DNA from 3 places in the Acidovorax sp. GW460-11-11-14-LB4 genome. Region 3 is predicted to be linked to each of the others. Evidence: predicted binding sites of a transcription regulator. Region 3 holds the regulator's gene; each other region holds the start of a gene.

Region 1 (6,422 bases), on a different contig from region 3:
GTGATCAGCCCCACGCTGCCGCCGCTGGTCGTGCTGTACACCCTGTACGCGCGTGCGTGCGACCCGGTGGTGAGCTTCCTCAAGGAAGGCGGCCAGTATTCGGACGCCGAAATCGTGGACTTGGTGGTGCGCACCTGTTTTGACGGCCTGGCGGCGCGTTGAGCCGGGCGGCTTCATAGGCCACACAGCAAAAAGCCCGGCATGCCGGGCTTTTTGCTGTGTGGGTGCTGCGCCGGTGGGGCCGCGCAGCACCTGGGGCCCTGTCACTTCGGCAGGATCACCTTGTCCACTACGTGGATCACGCCGTTGCTGGTGAATACGTCGGTGGCCACAATGCTGCTGGTGCGCATGTTCTGGTCGGTGATCACCAAGCTGGCGTTGATGGTGAAGGTCTGGCCCTGCACGGTGGTGATGGCGGTATTGACGGGCACTTCGGCCTTGAGCACGCGCGCGGGCACCACGTGGTAGGTCAGCACCTGGGTCAGCAGGGTCTTGTTGGCCAGCAACGCGTCCTTGGTCACGCCCAGCTCGGTCAGCAGCGCCGCAAACGCTGCGTTGGTGGGGGCAAACACAGTGAAAGGGCCAGCGCCTTGCAGTGTGCTCACCAGGCCCGCGGCCACTACGGCCTCGACGAGGATGCTGAAGTCCGGCAGGGCCGAGGCCGTGGCCACGATGTCCTTGTCGGCGGGCAGCAGCACCTTGTCCACCAGATGCACCACGCCGTTGCTGGCCTGGATGTCGGTGCTGGTGATGGTGCTCACGCGGTTGCGGCCGTCGGTGATCTTCAGGCCGTTGTTCGACTCGATCTTGAAGAAGCCGCCCGACACCGGCGTGATCGCCTTGCCCAGAGGCACATCAGCCCGCATCACCTTGCTGCCCAGCACGTGGTAGGTCAGCACGGCGGTCAGCAGGGGCTTGTTGGCCAGCAGCGCTTCCTTGGTCACGCCCAGTTCGGTCAGCAACGCCGCAAACGCCGCGTTGGTGGGCGCGAACACGGTGAGCGTGCCTGTGCTCAGCGTGGGCGCCAGGCCTGCTGCGACCACGGCTTCGACCAGGATGCTCAGCTCGGGGGTGTTTTGCGCCAGCTCGACGATGTTGCGCTGGGGTTCGTCGTCGCTGCCCCCGCAGGCCTGCAACAGGGTGGTGCTGGCGCCCAGCGCGGCGGCCATTAGGACGGTGCGGCGATTGAATACGGTGTTCATGGCGGCTTCTCCTCGTGAATGGATGGTGGGTGAAAAGAGCGGTGGTGCCAGTGGCTTACTTGGGCATCAGCACCGTGTCGATCGCATGGATCACGCCGTTGCTGGCGGCCACGTCGGCGGCGATGACCTTGGACTGGTCGACCATCACGCCCATGTTGGTGGTGACGGTGAGTTCCTGGCCTTGCACGGTCTTGACCTTGCCCGCCTTCACATCCTTGGCCATGACCTTGCCGGGCACCACGTGGTAAGTCAGCACCTTGGTCAGTGCGGCCTTGTCAGCCAGCAGGCCGTCCAGCGTGGCCTTGGGGATCTTGGCGAACGCTTCGTCGGTGGGGGCAAACACTGTGAACGGGCCGGGGCCCTTGAGGGTGTCCACCAGACCGGCGGCCTGCACGGCGGCTACCAGGGTCTTGAAGTTGCCCGCCTTCACGGCGGTATCGACGATGTCTTGCGCCATGGCGCTGAAGGTGGCGCCAGCGGTCAAAGCGAGTGCAATCAGGGTCTTCTTCATGGGTCGTTCCTCTCGGTTTCGATGGAAATGACACGCCAAGATGGGCGTGGCGCGAATGTATAACCATTTGGTACGAAAGTAAACTGATTGGTTATTCAGTAACCCTTTAGTCGTAACGAGATGAAAAAAAGCCCTGCAAGGCAGGGCTTTGGGGTGGGCGTTGCGCCGTTGTGCGCTGTGGACCTGTGCGTTCAGCGAACGATCAGCAGCGGCACCTTGCTGTGGGCCAGCACCTGGGTGGTCACCGAGCCCATCACCAGCGTGGCGATGGCGCCATGGCCGTGCGAGCCCATGACCAGCAGGTCGAACTTGCCGGTGTCTGCCACCTTGGCAATGGTCTCGCCCACCGCGCCGACCTTGACGCTGCGCTTGGCATCCACCCCGTGGCGGCCCAGGAACTTGCACACCGGGGCGAGGATTTTTTCGGCTTCTTCAGCGTGGTAGTTGTCGACCACTTCCTTGCCCAGCGCGGCGCGTGCACGGGGAGGCAGCGGGGCCTGCACCGTCAGCACGGTGTAGGTGTGGGTGCCGCCCAGCAGTTCTTCGTGGGTGGCCAGGTAGGCCAGCATTTTCTTGGTGTAGGCGCTGCCATCGACAGCAAGCAGGATGTTCATGGTGTTCTCCGAAAAAGGATGAAGCAGACTACTCTGCGCGGGTGCCTGTTGTCTTGACCTGGGTCATGTTGTTCTGTTCGGCGCGTGGCGGATTCGTACGAACCGCGCACCGATCATACGGTGACCATGCAGCGCGGCTGAAACGCTATCTGCTCGCCCTTGCGCGCATAACCCAGCGGGTTGGCCACCACCCGGCACTGCCAGGCGGAGCCATCGCTGTGCGTGCCCTGGGCGGTGTAGTCGCTGGGCGCATGCAGGTGGCCGTGCAGCCACAGCGGGGTGTACATCAGCAGGTCGTCCAGCGCGTTGCAAAACCCCGCCGTGCCAGGCACCAGGCCGTAGCGGGGGTCGGCGCTGCGCAGGCTGGGCGCAAAGTGGGTGACAACCACGGTGGCACCGTCAAATGGCTGCTGCAGCGCATCGCGCAGCCACTGCTGGCAGACCAACGCCTGATCGCGCATGGGTTCGGCCAGAAACGGCTCCGCGTGGCGCGTGCCACCGGTCTTGCGCAGGTAGAAGTTGGCCGCGCGAAAAGCCTTGTCGCGCAGCTTGAGCCGGCGCGTGAGGTCGGTGGTGCCTTCGTGGTCGGCCAGCGCGTCGAAATCGCTCCAGAGCGTCGTGCCGACAAAGCGCACGCCTTGCAGCACCAGGGTTTCACGTTCGAGCCACGCAATGCCCAAGCGGTCACAGGTCCGGCGCAGCCGCAGGTGCGCGGCATCGAAGTCCTGGGCGTCGTACTCATGGTTGCCGGGCACAAACAGCACGGGGGTCGGCCAGCCTGCATATTGGGACAACGGCGAAAACCGGGCCAGGCCGAAGTCGTCGTCGTCCAGTTGAGAGCCCTGCTGGTAGGAGCCCACGTCCCCCGCCAGCACCAGCACATCGGCGCCAGGGGCGGGCTCGGGCACAAAGTGGGGGTGTGCCTCCAGATGGAGGTCGGACAAAAGCTGGATATTCATCAGCCGTGCAGTCTAAGGCGTGCCGTGCAGGCCCTGCTCCGGAAAGGTGCGCCGTGCTGACCGTGCAAGCGCCTGAAGCAGCCAGGTCATTGCAGCCTGCTGGGGGCCGCGCCGGCGCCACAGGGCATCCACGTGCACGGCGGGCACGTCCAGGGGCAAAGCCCGTTGCACCAAAGCGTCGGCGATGCCGGTCACTGGCACAAAGTGGCGCGGCAGCACGGTCAGCAGGTCCGAGCCCGACACCACCCGACCGGCCGTGAAGAATTGGTTGACCGTGATCACCACCTTGCGCTCGCGGCCCAGCGACGCCAGGGCTTCGTCGATGAAACCAAAGGGCCGGCCCGAAAAACTCACCAGCATGTGCCGCGCTGCGCAGTAGGTGTCCAGCGTCAGCGGCGCGTCGGCCAGAGGGTGGCCCTGGCGCATCACGCACACGTATTCGCCGTCGTACAGCCGGCGGCTTTCAAAGGCCACCACGCCGCCTGATTGCGCCCGCGCGGTGAGGTCGGCCAGTGCCGCTGGAAAGTAACCCACAGCCATGTCGGCCGCCTCTTCTTCGAGCAGACGCCGGGGGTCGCGCGTGGTCAGCGGCAGCACGCGGATGGAGATGCCGGGGGCTTCGCGCTCGATGATCTCCACCAGGGCCGGCACCAGCGTCGCCGCCGTGGCATCGGCCATCGCCAGCACAAAGGTGGACTCCGCCGTTGCCGGGTCAAAGTGCCCCGGCGCCAGGGACTCCTGCAAATGGGCCAGCGCCTCGCGTACGGGGGGCCACAGGGCCAGCGCACGTGGCGTGGGCTCCACCCCCTGGCCGCTGCGCACCACCAGTTCATCGCCCACCACATCGCGCAGGCGCCGCATGGCATTGCTGACGGCCGGCTGGGTGATAGACAGCTTGTGCGCAGCTCGGGTGAGGCTGCGCTCGGCCATCACCTCGTCAAAGACGCGCAGCAGGTTCAGGTCCAGGGAGCGGAAGTTCAAAGGAGTCATGGTCACCCGAGAGCATATTCATCACTGATATGAATATCAATGATTCAAAATATAAACTTGAACATGTAAAGGGTAAACCCTAATATCACCCCATCGCCCGGCAATCTCGCCACAAGCGTTAGAAAAGGGAAACCGAAATGACCGCCTTTGCACACGTTGAGTACCCCACCGAACACCCCGGCGTTGTCCGCGCCGAAAACGCAGCCGCCGCTCTGAAGAGCGCTGCCGCCCATTTTGACGGCGCGCGTGGCGCAGCCTCCCTGCTGTTGGCCGCCGTGGTCTCCGCGCTGCTGGTGGTGGCCAACCAAGTCATCGACACCTGGACCGAAGGCCACCTGCTGGCTGCCTGGATGGTGCTGTGGCTCGTGGCCTTTGCGGCCCTGGCGCTCCTGACCAGCCCCGCCCGCCGCGCCGGTGTTGCGCTGCGCGGCACTGCGCTGGCATGGGCTGAAAGCCGTCGCCGCGCTGCTGAAGATCAGCGCACCTGGCAAGTCGCCCTGAAGGACCCACGGATCATGGCTGAACTGAACCATGCCATGGGCATCCCCACGGTGAACAGCATCCGCAAGTACTACTGAAGCTTTTGCGCGGCGCACGCTGCGCAGAGACTCCCATTCAAAGCCGTGGCCAACGCCACGGCTTTTTTTATGCCCCGTTGCGCCCCGCGTGCAGTGTGTTCTTGCAGTGTCCGCACGAGAAAAAAAGCCGCCCCGCAAGAGCGGGACGGCTTTGAATGGTCAGCTTCCTAGACTGAATGTCGCAGCGTCAGGCGTGTCAGGCGTCAGACTGCCAAACGCTTTTGCAGTTGCGCCTTGGTATCGAGCAGCGCCTTTGGCAGGTGATAAGCCAGCTGTTCGAAGTGCGCATCGTGCAGCTTGAACTCTTCGGCCCAGGCCGCCTTGTCGATGCTGGTCACGGCGTCAAACTTCTGGGCGCTGAAGTCCAGGCCCGTCCAGTTGATCTCTGCGTACTGCGGGGCCACGCCGAACATGGTTTCCTGGCCTTGGGCCTGGCCTTCGATGCGGTCAATCATCCACTTGAGCACGCGCATGTTGTCGCCATAACCGGGCCAGACGAACTTGCCAGCCTCGTCCTTGCGGAACCAGTTCACGCAGAACACCTTGGGCAGCGCCTTGCCGGTGGCGGCAATCTTGCCTTCCATGTTGAGCCAGTGCTGGAAGTAGTCGCTCATGTTGTAGCCGCAGAACGGCAGCATGGCGAACGGGTCGCGGCGCACCACGCCCTGGGCGCCAAACGCAGCGGCAGTGGTCTCGGAGCCCATGGTGGCAGCCATGTACACACCTTCGGTCCAGCTACGGGCTTCGGTCACCAGGGGCACCGTGGTCGAGCGACGGCCGCCGAAGATGAAGGCATCGATGGCCACGCCATTGGCGTCATCCCACTGGGCGTCCAGTGCGGGGTTGTTGGTGGCAGCCACCGTGAAGCGCGAGTTGGGGTGGGCGGCCTTGGCGCCAGTTTCCTTGGCGATCTGGGGCGTCCAGTCCTTGCCTTGCCAGTCGATCAGGTGGTCGGGCAGCTTGCCCGTGTCCTTTTCCATGCCTTCCCACCACACATCGCCGTCGTCCGTCAGGGCCACGTTGGTGAAGATCACGTCCTTGTCCAGGCTGCGCATGCAGTTGGGGTTGGTGTGCATGTTGGTGCCGGGAGCCACGCCGAAGTAGCCAGCCTCGGGGTTGATGGCGTACATCTTGCCATCGGCATGGGGCTTGATCCAAGCGATGTCATCACCGATGGTGGTGACCTTCCAGCCGGCAAAGCCCGCCTCGGGAGGCACCAGCATCGAGAAGTTGGTCTTGCCGCAGGCGCTGGGGAAGGCCGCTGCCACGTGGTACTTCTTGCCTTGGGGGTTGGTCACGCCCAGGATGAGCATGTGCTCGGCCAACCAGCCCTGGTCGCGGCCCATGGTGGATGCGATGCGCAGGGCCAGGCACTTCTTGCCCAGCAGCGCGTTGCCGCCGTAGCCCGAGCCATAGGACCAGATCTCGCGTGTTTCGGGGTAGTGCACGATGTACTTGACCTTGGGGTTGCAAGGCCAGCTGGTCGTGTCCTTCTCGCCTTCGGCCAGGGGCGCGCCCACGGTGTGCATGCAAGGCACGAACTCGCCTTCCACACCCAGCACGTCGTA
Region 2 (6,422 bases), on a different contig from region 3:
CACCACCGGCCCCACCCGCCGCAGCGGCGCCACTGCCGCCTTGCGACGCGTTGTTGATGACGGCACCCAGAACGGAATCGAGCAAACCCATGGTGTTCTCCTGTAGAGGAATGAAGGGCGGCAGTGCGCCAGCCCGGACGGAACCACCCATGGTACGCACCTCGGCGGCGCCTTCGTGTCAACAATCGTGAACGGGGTGATGCCGCTGGGGTGCCGCGCCACTACTTGGTGCGGGGTGGGCGCTTGTCGAGCAGTGGCGCACTCACACCTTGTACCCCCACCAGCCCCAGCACCGTGACCAGCGAGGTCTGGGCGCCTTTCCAGGCATCCGTCAGGTCGATCCATTCGGACAGCGCGTGGAACCCTCCTGTCTTGCCGCCGCCCCCGATCACGATGGCCGGGATGCCCAGCGCCATGGGCACGTTGGCATCGGTGCTGGCACCGGCCAGCACCGTCTTGCGGCCAAAGGCGGTGTTGGCGCGCACGGCAGCCTCGACGATCAACGCGTCGGCGGCGGTGCGGCCACCGGGCCGGTCGCCGATGAGCTTGGTCGAGGCGCTCAGGGTGTTCACGCCCCAGCGTGCGTTCTCTTCGGTCACGGCGCTGTCCACGGCGGCCAGCACCTGCTTCTCGGTGGCCAGCAGCGGGGCCATTTCGTCGGAGCGGATGTCCACCGCCATGCGCGCATCGGGCGCGATGGTGTTGACAGACGTGCCGCCGCCCACGGTGCCCACGGTGAAGGTGGTCTTGGGGCTCTTGGGCGTGCGGATCTCGGCGATCTTGGCAATGGCGCGGCCCATGCCGTGAATGGCGCTGGGCACCTCGCCGAACGCGGCGTAGCTGTGGCCGCCCGGGCCCTTGAAGGTCACCTCGTGGCGGTGGCTGCCCGTGCCCAGCACCAGCACCGTGCCATCGGGCGCGGGCTCCAGCGCCACCATGCCGTCGATGTCCAGGTGCTCCTTGAACAAATGCTTCATGCCGCGCAGGTTGCCCAGCTCTTCCTCGCCCACATTGCCCACAAACACCAGGTCGCCCACGGTGGCGATCTTCTGGTCGTTCAACACCTTGAGCCACGACAACAGCACGGCCAGGCCGCGCGTGTTGTCGGAGATGCCGGGCGCATACAGCTTGCCGTCGCGCTCCTTCACCTTCACGTCGGTGCCGGAGGGGAACACGGTGTCCAGGTGGGCCGAGATGACCAGCTTGGGTCCGTTGCCCGTGCCCTTGCGCACGCCCACCACATTGCCTTCGGCGTCAATGGCGGCATTGGTCAGGCCCAGGGCCTGGAGCCGGGCCAGGAAGGCTTCGGCACGCTTTTGTTCCTTGAACGGCGGCGCCTCGATCTCGGTGAGCATGCGCAGGTCTTCGGTGGCGCGGTCGTGGTCGGCCTTCACGGCGTCGAGCAGCTGCAGGATCTGGGGTGCGGCCATCAGCTGGCCGTAGGCCTTGTCCACGGCGGGACGCAGCGTGGTGGGCGTGGGCGCCACGGCGCCGAACTGCGCATGGGCGGCACCGGGCAGCAAGGCGGAGCAGGCGAGGGCCATGGCACCCGCAAGGGCTGTGGCACGGAAGGTATGGAGAGGGAGAGTCATGGTGATCCAGCGAAACACGAACACAAACGGAAGGAGTGACCGGCCTGTCCAGCCATCGTGGATGGAGCCGTGGGCCGGCATGCAGTGCCATGCAATTGTTGGACCGAACCCGGCCCCTGGGCTCTGCTTTAATCTGCCCAGCCGACAGTTTTTCTTACATGCGCAAACACATCCCCAGCACCCGCGCCCTGCTTGTTTTTGATGCCGTGGCGCGCCACCACGGCGTGAGCAAGGCCGCCGAAGAACTCTGCCTCACCCACAGCGCCGTGAGCCAGCAGCTGCGTCTGCTGGAGGGCCAGCTGGGCCTGCAGCTCGTGCAGCGTGGCGCGCGGGGCTCCACCCTCACCGACGTGGGCCGCCGCTACCACGCGCAGATCGTGGGCGACCTGCTGCGGCTGCAGAACCACACGCTCGAAGCCATGGCCCAGCGGCCCGATGGCGCGCGCCTGCTGGTGGGTTGCGTGCCGGTGTTTGCCGAGCGCTGGCTGCTGCCCCGGCTGTCGGCCTTCCTCGCACAGCACAAAGGCTGCAGCCTGCACCTGCAGGTGTACCCCACGCAGATCTACATGGCGGAGATCCCGTTCGACGTGGCCGTGCAGTACGACGACGCGGCCTGGCCCGGCGTGGTGCCCGTGCCCCTGATGCCCGAGGTCTGCGTGGCCGTGTGCGCGCCACAGTCGCGCCACCGGCGCGCCACAGAGCGCGGCGACTTCCGCGCCGTGCCGCTGTTGCAGCTCAGCTCCCGCCTGGGGGCGTGGGACGACTGGCTGGGCCGCGCGGGCATCACGCGCGTGCCGGCCCACACCCTGGGCGGCCACCGCTTTGATCTGTTCTCGATGCTGGTGGAGGCGGTGCGCGCCGATCTGGGTATTGGCCTGGTGCCCCGGTATTTTGTGGAGCGCGAACTGCAATCGGGCGAGTTGGTGCTGGCCCACCCGCACCACGACAGCGGTGCGCGGGGCTACAGCCTCTTTGTGGCGCCGGGGCGCCTGGAAGACCCTGCGGTGGCGGCCTTCGCACAGTGGCTGCGCACCACGGCGCAGGCAGAGGGCGCTGCGGTAGGCCGGTCTTCAGGCGCCGCTTGAAACACGCTGGCGCTGCAGACCCAGCCAGGCCAGCGCCAGCCCCGTCACCACAATCGGCACCAGCGAGCCGGCGTTCAGCAGCGTCCAGCCCTGTGTGGTGACCAGCACGCCCGATGAGAACGCGCTCAGCGCCAGCGTGGCGTACACACAGAAGTTGATGGCCGCCTGGGCGCGGTCTTTTTCCTCGGGGCGGTAGGCCGTCATGGCCAGCGTGGTGGAGCCGGTGAACAGGAAGTTCCAGCCCACGCCCAGGAAGAACAGCGCAATGCCAAAGTGGTGCAGCTCCACGCCCATCAGCGCCACCGCCACACACGCCAGGTTGAGCAACACCCCCGTGCCCATGATGGGCAGCACACCAAACCGCTTGATGAGGTGGCCAGTGACAAAGCCGGGAGCGAACATGCCGATCACATGCCACTCCAGCACCAGTGCCGAGGCATCAAAGGCAAAGCCGCACACCTGCATGGCCAGCGGCGTGGCCGCCATCAGCAGGTTCATCACCCCATAGCCCAGCGCGGCACCCACAATGGCCACGATGAAGGCAGGCTGGCGCATCAGCACTTTGAGCGGGCGCCCCTGCTCGCGCTGCCCCGCCGCATTGAGCACCACGGGCTGCGTCTCAAAGCGAATCGCCGCCATGCACAGCATGGACAACAGCGCCACGCCGATCAGCGCGATGTAGGCGCCCGCAAACGGCACCGGGAACAGCGTGCGCGTGGCGCTGGCCAGGTTGGGGCCCGCCACCGCACCCAGCAGGCCACCGGCCAGCACCAGCGACACGGCCTTTTCGCGGTAGTCCGGCTTGGCCAGTTCGGCGGCCGCAAAGCGGTACAGGCCACCGTTGGCGCTGTAGTAGCCCGCCACCACCGTGGCCGTGCACAGCAGCCAGAAGCTGGCGCTGAACGCGGCCCAGGCACACAGCGCGGCCGACACCACGGCCACGGCCAGCCCGATCTGGAACGACACCTTGCGCCCCCAGCGCGCCTGGCTGTGCGCCACCAGCGGCGTGGACAGCGCACCGCCCACCACATAGCCCATCACCGGCAGTGTGGCCATCCAGCCAAAGGGCGCGAGCTGCAGTCCCACCAGCCCGTTGATGGCGATGAAGACGATGTTGTTGGTCAGGAAAAGGCCTTGGCACAGGGCCAGCAACCACAGGTTCTTGTTCACGGCAGAGGGCGCCTTTTGGCGTCTTTATGAAATGGATGTCCCACGCAGGGCACTGGACGCAAGTCAAGGCCGGTGGGCAGTGTGGAACGCCGGGAAGGCTGGAGCACATCAAAACCCGACTGCTTTGCTCCGGCATTGTGCACTGCCGTTGATGAAGATCAGCGGATGCGCGGAGAGCCCCCCGTATGGTGGCGCCCAGTGCTGTGGCTCCCCACCGGGGCCAGCGTTTGAATGCTTGTGATGGATCCCTTGAAATCGACGGCCACCGCCTTGCCCGGGGCGGCTGGCCCTGCCATGGAACTGGTTTGCCCCGCGGGCAGCCTGCCCGCCCTGAAGGCCGCTGTGGACCACGGCGCCAACTGTGTCTACCTGGGCTTGCGCGACGCCACCAACGCGCGCAACTTTGTGGGCCTTAACTTCGACGAGGCGGCCATCGCCCAGGGCATTAGCCATGCGCATGCGCGCGGCTGCAAGGTCTTCATGGCACTCAACACCTACCCGCAGGCCGCCAACCCGGGGCCGTGGCGCAGCGCCCTGGACGAGGCGGTGGACCTGGGCGTGGACGCGGTCATCCTGGCCGACCCCGGCCTCATGCACTACGCGGTGCAGCACCATCCCCGGCTGCGCCTGCACCTATCGGTGCAGGGCTCGGCTACCAACTACGAGGCCATCAACTTCTACCGCGAGCAGTTCGGCATCGTGCGCGCCGTGCTCCCGCGTGTGCTGTCGATGGAGCAGGTACGCCAGGTCATCGACCGCACGCCGGTCGAGATCGAGGTGTTCGGTTTTGGCAGTCTGTGCGTAATGGTCGAGGGGCGCTGTGCGCTGTCGTCGTACGCGACGGGCGAATCGCCCAACACGCACGGCGTGTGTTCACCGCCGAAGGCCGTGCGCTGGGTGGAGACCCCGCAGGGCCGCGAGTCGCGCCTGAACGGCGTGCTCATCGACCGCTACGCGCCCGGCGAGAACGCGGGCTACCCCACGCTGTGCAAAGGCCGCTTCGACGTGGGGGATGACGAGAACTACTACGCCATCGAAGAGCCCACCAGCCTCAACACGCTGGAGCTGCTGCCCCAGCTGCTCAAGATGGGTGTGCGCGCCATCAAGATCGAAGGCCGGCAGCGCAGCCCCGCCTATGTGGCGCAGGTCACCCAGGTCTGGCGCGAGGCCATGGACCAGTGCCTGGCCCACCCGCACCGCTATGCGCCCAAGACGCGCTGGATGGCCAGCCTGGACCAGGTGGCAGAAGGCCAGCAGCACACGCTGGGTGCCTACCACCGCCCCTGGAAGTAGTGCTTCTCCACAATGACAAAACCCCCGGAGACCGCCCCATGAAACTCTCTCTCGGCCCGCTGCTGTACTACTGGCCCCGCGACACCGTGTTCGCGTTCTACGAGGCCATGGCCGCCACGCCTGTGGATGTGGTGTACCTGGGCGAGACGGTATGCTCGCGCCGCCATGAGCTGCGCCTGACCGACTGGCTGGCGCTGGCGCGCAAGCTGCGGGACGCGGGCAAGGAAGCGGTCTTGTCCAGCCAGGTGCTCATCGAGTCCAGCGCCGACGTGGGGGTGATGCACAAGATCACGGGCAACGGCGAGTTCCTGGTCGAGGCCAATGACATGGGGGCCGTGGGCTGCCTCTCGCGTGCGCCCGCCGGGCCGCAAGCCTTTGTGGCCGGGCCGCACCTGAACCTGTACAACGCGCACTCGCTGCAATGGATGGCGCAATTGGGCGCAACGCGCTGGGTGATGCCGCTGGAGATGTCGCAGGACGCGCTCGCTGCTGTGCTGGCGCAGCGGCCCGCAGGCATCGAGACCGAGGTGTTTGCCTACGGCCGCATGCCCCTGGCCTATTCGGCGCGCTGCTTCACCGCCCGCCACCGCAACCTGCCCAAGGACGACTGCCAGTTCAGCTGCCTGCAACACGCCGACGGTCTGCCGCTGCGCACGCGCGAGGGCGAGGGTTTTCTGGTGCTCAACGGCACACAAACGCAATCGGCGCGCGTCTACAACCTGGCCAACGAACTGGCGGCGATGCAGGCCCAGGGCGTGGACGTGGTGCGACTGAGCCCGCAGGCGCAGCACATGGCGCAGGTGATCGCCGCGTTTGACGAAGCCCGCCGCGCAGTGCTTGCGCAAGAGACGGCTGAAAAGACCCCCGACTTTGTGGAGCGCATGCAGCCCTTCATGCCCGATCTGCCCTGCAATGGCTACTGGTTCGGTCGCCCGGGCCTGGAGCAGGGGCTGCAAGGGGCAGCGCGTGGTGCTGCCACGCGGCCTGCGATGCATCCATAACGCAAAAAAAGCGAATCACCGCATGTACCCCGGAGAACGTTTCAACAGCATCAGCCACCTGGTGGGCGCGCTGCTCGCCACGGCAGGCACGGCCGTGCTCATCACCCTCGCGGCGCGCCTGGGCGACCCGTGGAAGGTGGTCGCGTTCAGCATCTACGGCGCCATGTTGGTGGCGCTGTACGCGGCCTCCACCGCGTACCACAGCGTGCGTCGGCGCACCATCAAGGCCGTGCTGCAAAAGCTGGACCACTGCAGCATCTACCTGCTGATTGTGGGCAGCT
Region 3 (6,422 bases):
TCTTTGGCCTGGGCTACCTGGCTGCCTACCCAGGTCTTGGCAGCTTTACCGGCAAGCTCAACTGGACGCAAAAGGGGGAGTACGAAGCCGAAATGGCCAAGGCCAAGACGGAGCTGGAGCCCCTGTATGCCCGCTTTGTATCCATGAAGCCCGAAGACGTGGCCAAGGACCCGCAGGCCCATGCCATTGGCGAGCGCTTGTTCATGAACAACTGCGCGCAGTGCCACGGCTCGGATGCACGCGGCAGCAAGGGCTTCCCGAACCTGACGGACAACGACTGGCTGCATGGCGGCACACCCGAAAAGATCCGCGAGACGCTGGAGAAGGGCCGCATCGGCAACATGCCTCCTATGGCAGCGGCCGTGGGAACCCCAGAAGACGTGCGCAACCTGTCGCATTACGTGTTGAGCCTGTCGGGTAGCCCGCACGACTCGCTGCGTGCATCGCTGGGCAAGTCCAAATTTGCGGCTTGCGCGGCCTGCCACGGCATGGATGGCAAGGGCAACCAGGCACTGGGTGCACCCAACCTGACCGACGACATCTGGCTGCATGGCTGGGGCGAGGCTGCCATCACGGCCATGATCAACAACGGAAAGGTCAACCAGATGCCTGCACAGGCCGAGAAGTTGACCGAGGCGCAGATCGGCGTACTCTCTGCCTATGTGTGGGGCCTGTCGAACAAGCAGGTGGCTGCACGTTGATATGTCCGCCGGGCGGTGCTTGAGGCACTGCCCGGGTTTTCTTTTCAGAGTAAGCCTGTCCTCCGTTCATAAAGCGACACCATGAGCACACCCAGCGAGCCTGCTCGCAAGGTCATCCCGATTACGCCAGTCGCCGCCGATGCGTCCTCTGCGGGCGAGATCATCTCGCTGTACGAAGCGCAAAAGAAGATCTACCCGCGCTCGATCAGCGGATTGTTTGCGCGCTGGCGTTGGGGCATGGTGCTTTTGACGCAGCTGGTGTTTTACGGGCTGCCGTGGTTTGAATGGGGCCAGCGCCAGATGGTGCTGTTTGATTTGGGGGCTCGCAGGTTCTACATCTTTGGCTTGGTGCTATATCCGCAGGATTTCATCTATCTCACCGGCCTTCTGATCATTTCGGCGCTGTCGCTGTTCCTCTTCACCGCCGTGGCAGGGCGCCTTTGGTGTGGCTTTGCCTGTCCGCAGACGGTGTACACCGAAATGTTCATGTGGATCGAGCACAAGATCGAAGGCGATCGCAGTGCCCGCCTCCGTCTGGACAACGGTCCCTGGACGTTCGAGAAGATCCGCAAAAAGTTTCTCAAGCAGGTGGTGTGGATCGCCGTGGCCCTGTGGACTGGGTTCACTTTCGTAGGGTACTTCGTGCCCATCCGCGAACTGGGCAGCGAGCTGCTGGCGTTTGAAGGCGGCTGGCAGATTTTCTGGGTGCTGTTCTACGGTTTTGCCACCTACGGCAACGCAGGCTTCATGCGCGAGCAGGTCTGTAAGTACATGTGCCCCTATGCGCGCTTTCAGAGCGCAATGTTTGATAAAGACACGCTCATCGTCACCTACGACCCTGAGCGTGGCGAGCAGCGCGGCCCGCGCAAGAAGAACATTGACTACAAGGCCCAGGGGCTTGGCGACTGCATTGACTGCTCGCTGTGTGTGCAGGTCTGTCCGGTGGGCATCGATATCCGGAAGGGCTTGCAATATGAGTGCATTGGTTGCGGGTTGTGTGTGGACGCCTGCAATACGGTGATGGACAAGATGCAGTACCCGCGTGGCCTGATCCGCTATTCCACCCAGAACGGCGTGGCCAAGCGCTGGACGCAGTCCCAGATGCTGCGTCGCGTGTTGCGTCCGCGTGTGCTGATCTACACCGCCGTACTGGTAGCACTGTGCGTTGCCATGCTGGCCAGCCTGGTGGTGCGCACGCCGCTGAAGGTGGATGTCGTGCGTGACCGGGCCGCGCTCTCGCGCATTGTGGCGGGGGGCAAACTGGAGAATATTTACCGGCTGCAGATCATGAATGCCACGGAGGGCGAACAGCGCTACCGCATCAGCGCGCGTGGACTGGAGGGGCTGGAGGTGGCCTCCGAGGCCGAAGTGGATATTGGCGCAGCAGAGTCGCGCTGGGTGGCCGTGCGTTTGCAGATTCCGTACGGTTCTGCCACTTCGGGCTCGCATGCGGTTCAGTTTGACGTGCAGGCCGTAGGGGCAGCTGCCCATGTGACGGAAAAATCCGTGTTTCTTGTGCCGCGTTGAGCGGCATCCCGGTGGGGCCTTTCAGGGCCGCACTTTGACCGATATTGTTGAGGAGTAGAGCACCATGTCTTCAAACCCTGCCATCGCGACACCGGCAATTCCCGTGCCCTGGTGGAAGTTCGGCCATGTGTGGCTGGTGATTGCCGGGCCTGCCATCGTGATCGTGGCTGGCTTTGTGACGCTGTGGCTGGCGATTTCTCGGCCTGACCCGGTGGTAGCCGAGGATTACTACCGCCAGGGCATTGAGATCAATAAGACCTTGGTGGCGCCGGAGAAAAGCCTGGCACCGGCCCTCAAGGCCCGCAACCATGCGGCCACCCCTGTGCAAGACCAACCACGCTGACAACCCTCCGGTCGCTGCCCCCAGCGACCCCAGGCAGCACCAGGAGACAGAACCGATATGTGGACGCAACGCCTGATGTGGATTGCATGGCCCGCCTTCTTGATGGCGGGCGTGCTGGAGATGCTGGTTTTTGCCATGGTGGACCCCCAGGACCTGCACTGGTTCGGCCAGCCCCTGGCGCTGTCACGGCAAGGGGTGTACACCCTCGCATTTTTTGTGTTTTGGGCCATCACCATGGCCACGAGCGCATTGACGACACTGCTGTCCATGTCTCCGTTCGAGGTCAACCGGTGCCCGGTGCCCGATGGGGAGCGCCCCGACGATTGCCGCAAGACATCGTCCTGCCCCTGAACCCTTTTCGCCTGCTTGTCTGGGCATGCAATGCATGCCGTTTCGCAAGAGATGGTTGTACTTGGTGCGGAACCGGCCCTCCGCGTGGAAGTGGCTCGGTGTCAGTGTCGTCAGTGGCAGGTCTGCTGGCTGTTCACGATGCGTCGCAGGGCATCGGTGTCGAGGATGCGCACATGGCGCTGTTTGACTTCCACGATCCCTTCTTCCACAAACTTGGAGAAGGTCCGGCTGACCGTTTCGAGTTTGAGGCCGAGGTAGCTGCCGATTTCTTCGCGCGTCATGCGCAACACCAGTTCCGACTGCGAGAAGCCCCGTGCATGCAGGCGCTGCACCAGGTTCAGCAAAAAGGCGGCCAGGCGTTCTTCGGCACGCATGCTGCCCAGCAGCAACATCACGCCGTGCTCGCGCACGATCTCGCGACTCATGATCTTGTGCACGTGGTGCTGCAGGGCTGTGACTTCGCGTGACAGCTCTTCAATGCGGTCGAAGGGCATGACACACACTTCGGCGTCTTCAAGTGCCACCGCATCACAGGTATGGTGGTCATTGACGATACCGTCAAGCCCGATGATCTCGCCCGCCATCTGAAAGCCCGTGACCTGGTCGCGACCGTCTTCTGTGGCCACGCAGGTCTTGAAGAACCCGGTGCGGATGGCATACAGGGACGTGAAGGACTCGCCATTGCGAAACAGCGTCCCTCCGCGTTTGACTTTGCGACGGACGGCAACCACCTCGTCAATGCGCTGGAGCTGCTCTTCGTTCAAGCCCACGGGCATGCACAGCTCGCGGAGGTTGCAGTTGGAGCAGGCGACTTTGATGGTGAGCGGGTTCATAGGCACATGGACTTGGGTTGTTGGTCGAGCATATCGTGCATGCCGTACACGAACCTGAATACAGGGCGCGGGCGAGCGGCTGACCTTCATCAAATTGTCGCCGTATCGCTTGTTGGTTCACTTGATGCAGGTCAAGGACATGTCCCGGAGCCTACGGCACAGTCAAGGTGTACGCAAGGAAATTTCCCCATGACTGCTGTTTCGCCAGATCTTCTGCGCCGCTTTGACGTGCCAGGGCCCCGTTATACGTCCTATCCAACGGCCGACCGATTTGTGGAGGCCTTCGGTCAGGAAGATTATGTGCTGGCGCTGCAACAGCGCCGTTCGGGCACGCTGGCCAAGGCCATGCCGCTGTCCCTGTACGTGCACATCCCGTTTTGCGAATCCCTGTGCTACTACTGCGCCTGCAACAAGATCATCACCAAACACCATGACCGCGCCGAGGTCTACTTGCGCTATCTGAGCCGCGAGATCGACCTGCACACCGCGCACTGTGGCGTAGGACAGGTGGTGAGCCAATTGCACCTGGGCGGTGGCACGCCCACCTTCCTCTCCGATGCGGGCTTGCGGGAGCTGATGGCCATGCTCAAGCGCAGCTTCACGCTGGCGCCCGGGGGCGAATACTCGATCGAAGTGGATCCGCGCACGGTCAACTCCGAGCGTCTGGCGCTCCTGGCTGAATTGGGCTTTAACCGCCTGAGTTTTGGCGTGCAGGACTTTGATGCCGAAGTGCAAAAGGCCGTGCACCGCATTCAGCCTGCAGAGCAGGTTTTTGCACTGGTGGAGTCCGCCCGCTCGCTGGGATTTGATTCGGTGAACGTGGACCTGATCTACGGCCTGCCGCGCCAGACGCCAGAGTCTTTTGACCGCACGCTGGCGCAGGTGGCGCAGCTGCGGCCTGACCGCATTGCGTTGTATGCCTATGCACACTTGCCGGAGCGTTTCAAGCCACAGCGTCGCATCATCTCCGCCGAATTGCCCACAGGCGCGAGCAAGCTGTCCATGCTCTCGCGCTCACTCGATGCGTTCATGGACGCTGGGTATGTCTATGTGGGCATGGACCACTTTGCTCTGCCTACCGACGCACTGGCTGTGGCCAAGCGCCAGGGACGCTTGCACCGCAACTTCCAGGGCTACAGCACGCAGCCAGACTGCGACCTGATTGGGCTGGGCGTATCGGCCATCGGCCGGGTAGGGGCGACTTACAGCCAGAACTCGAAGACGCTGGACGAGTACTACGACTTCCTGGACCAGGGGCGGCTACCTGTGGTCCGCGGGCTCGCCCTGACCCGCGACGACCTGGTGCGCCGCGCGGCCATCATGGCCCTGATGTGCCAGGGCGAGCTGCTGTTCGAGCCGATGGAGCAGGCGTGGTTGATCGATTTCCGCCAGTACTTCGCAGCAGAGTTGGCGCAGCTGGAGGGTATGCAGGAGCAGGGGTTGGTACGGGTGGGGCCGGAGGGCATTGAAGTGACCGCCACCGGGTGGTTCTTCGTGCGCGGTATCGCCATGGTTTTTGACCGTTATCTGCAGGCGGACCGCAACCGCGCCCGGTTTTCGCGCATCATCTGACACCTATGCTTGCCACTGTTGGCTGGACTGCTTTGCTCATGGGACTCGCTGGCGGGTCCCATTGCTTGGCCATGTGTTCCGCGCCGTGCGGAGCATTGGTGCGGCAGGGCGGCGCACCACAGGCGGACGGTGGTGCGGAGCAGGAGGTGCGCTGGGCGCCGCGTGGTGGTGCGCTGCAGCGCACCATGGCCTTTCACGCAGGGCGCCTGGTGGGGTATGCCAGCGCAGGTGCACTGGCGGCCTTGGCCATGGACAGTCTGGCATGGCTGACCCAGCAAACCAGCGCGCTGCGCCCCGCCTGGACACTCATGCATGTGGCGGTGATGGCCTGGGGGCTCATGATGATGGTGCAGTCGCGGCAGCCTGCCTGGGTGGAGCAGGCGGGCCGCTCCGTGTGGGCGCGTGTTCGTCCGCTGGTCGGGGCACCGGGCGGAGTGATGGCGGCCGGGGTCCTGTGGGCCCTGATGCCTTGTGGACTGCTCTATTCGGCCCTGTTGGTCGCGGCGCTCAGCGGGGGGGCGCTGGAGGGTGCCCTGACCATGGCTCTGTTTGCAGTGGGCAGCGGGGTGTGGCTGGTGGGCGGCCCCTGGGCTTGGAGCAGCCTTCGCAACCGCCTGAATCTCGCGCGGGCGCAGTGGGGCACGAGGGCCGCAGGCGCCATGCTGTGCGCGGTAGCTGCCTGGGCGCTGTGGATGGATCTCATTTACAAGCCGTCGCTCTGGTGCCGCTGAGCGCGCGGCGTTGATCCGTCCACATCACCCCAGTCGCCCCGCGGCAGGAAGGTGGGCGATGCCTTTGTCGCGGGGACCGGGGTGGTCCAGCCAGGCCCGCTTTCAGTCAAGTGTTGCCGGATCGCTGCGCGGCCTGTCGGTTCTTCGCCACGTCACTGGAACTGGTGATAATCTGCGTAACTATTGGTGGCATTGATGTCGCCATGTATCGTGCGCCTGACGTGAACTCATCCATCCTCATCGACATCAGCCAACTGCGTGTCGGCATGTACATCCAGCTCGACGTGGGCTGGATGCATCATCCGTTCCCGACCAGCAGTTTCCGGGTGGCGTCGTCGGAGCAGATCACCACCTTGCGGGAGCT

The links. Region 3 encodes FNR, which switches genes on or off when oxygen is low (the NO sensors DNR and NnrR bind a similar motif). Its sites were predicted from a motif close to TTGATNNNNATCAA; they were not measured.
Region 1: a site for FNR is predicted at 2,381-2,394, ahead of AC07X4_RS18780 (universal stress protein). Genes of this name have one in related genera too.
Region 2: a site for FNR is predicted at 3,996-4,009, ahead of ubiU (ubiquinone anaerobic biosynthesis protein UbiU). Genes of this name have one in related genera too.

What each region holds. Positions count from the first base shown of each region.
Region 1 is NZ_JBWKYJ010000063.1:3,371-9,792, reverse strand. It holds gene AC07X4_RS18795 (TetR/AcrR family transcriptional regulator) at 1-162, shown strand, start outside; gene AC07X4_RS18790 (fasciclin domain-containing protein) at 264-1,202, opposite strand; gene AC07X4_RS18785 (fasciclin domain-containing protein) at 1,258-1,713, opposite strand; gene AC07X4_RS18780 (universal stress protein) at 1,905-2,327, opposite strand; gene AC07X4_RS18775 (metallophosphoesterase) at 2,441-3,286, opposite strand; gene AC07X4_RS18770 (LysR family transcriptional regulator) at 3,299-4,276, opposite strand; gene AC07X4_RS18765 (hypothetical protein) at 4,414-4,854, shown strand; gene AC07X4_RS18760 (phosphoenolpyruvate carboxykinase (GTP)) at 5,058-6,422, opposite strand, start outside.
Region 2 is NZ_JBWKYJ010000032.1:15,650-22,071, forward strand. It holds gene AC07X4_RS13115 (YidB family protein) at 1-91, opposite strand, end outside; gene AC07X4_RS13120 (M20/M25/M40 family metallo-hydrolase) at 222-1,592, opposite strand; gene AC07X4_RS13125 (LysR family transcriptional regulator) at 1,751-2,677, shown strand; gene AC07X4_RS13130 (MFS transporter) at 2,663-3,847, opposite strand; gene ubiU (ubiquinone anaerobic biosynthesis protein UbiU) at 4,088-5,140, shown strand; gene AC07X4_RS13140 (U32 family peptidase) at 5,179-6,141, shown strand; gene trhA (PAQR family membrane homeostasis protein TrhA) at 6,164-6,422, shown strand, end outside.
Region 3 is NZ_JBWKYJ010000018.1:42,411-48,832, reverse strand. It holds gene ccoP (cytochrome-c oxidase, cbb3-type subunit III) at 1-701, shown strand, start outside; gene ccoG (cytochrome c oxidase accessory protein CcoG) at 783-2,228, shown strand; gene AC07X4_RS09440 (FixH family protein) at 2,293-2,571, shown strand; gene AC07X4_RS09435 (hypothetical protein) at 2,629-2,922, shown strand; gene fnr (fumarate/nitrate reduction transcriptional regulator Fnr) at 3,033-3,755, opposite strand; gene hemN (oxygen-independent coproporphyrinogen III oxidase) at 3,945-5,327, shown strand; gene AC07X4_RS09420 (sulfite exporter TauE/SafE family protein) at 5,333-6,058, shown strand; gene AC07X4_RS09415 (cyclic di-GMP phosphodiesterase) at 6,280-6,422, shown strand, end outside.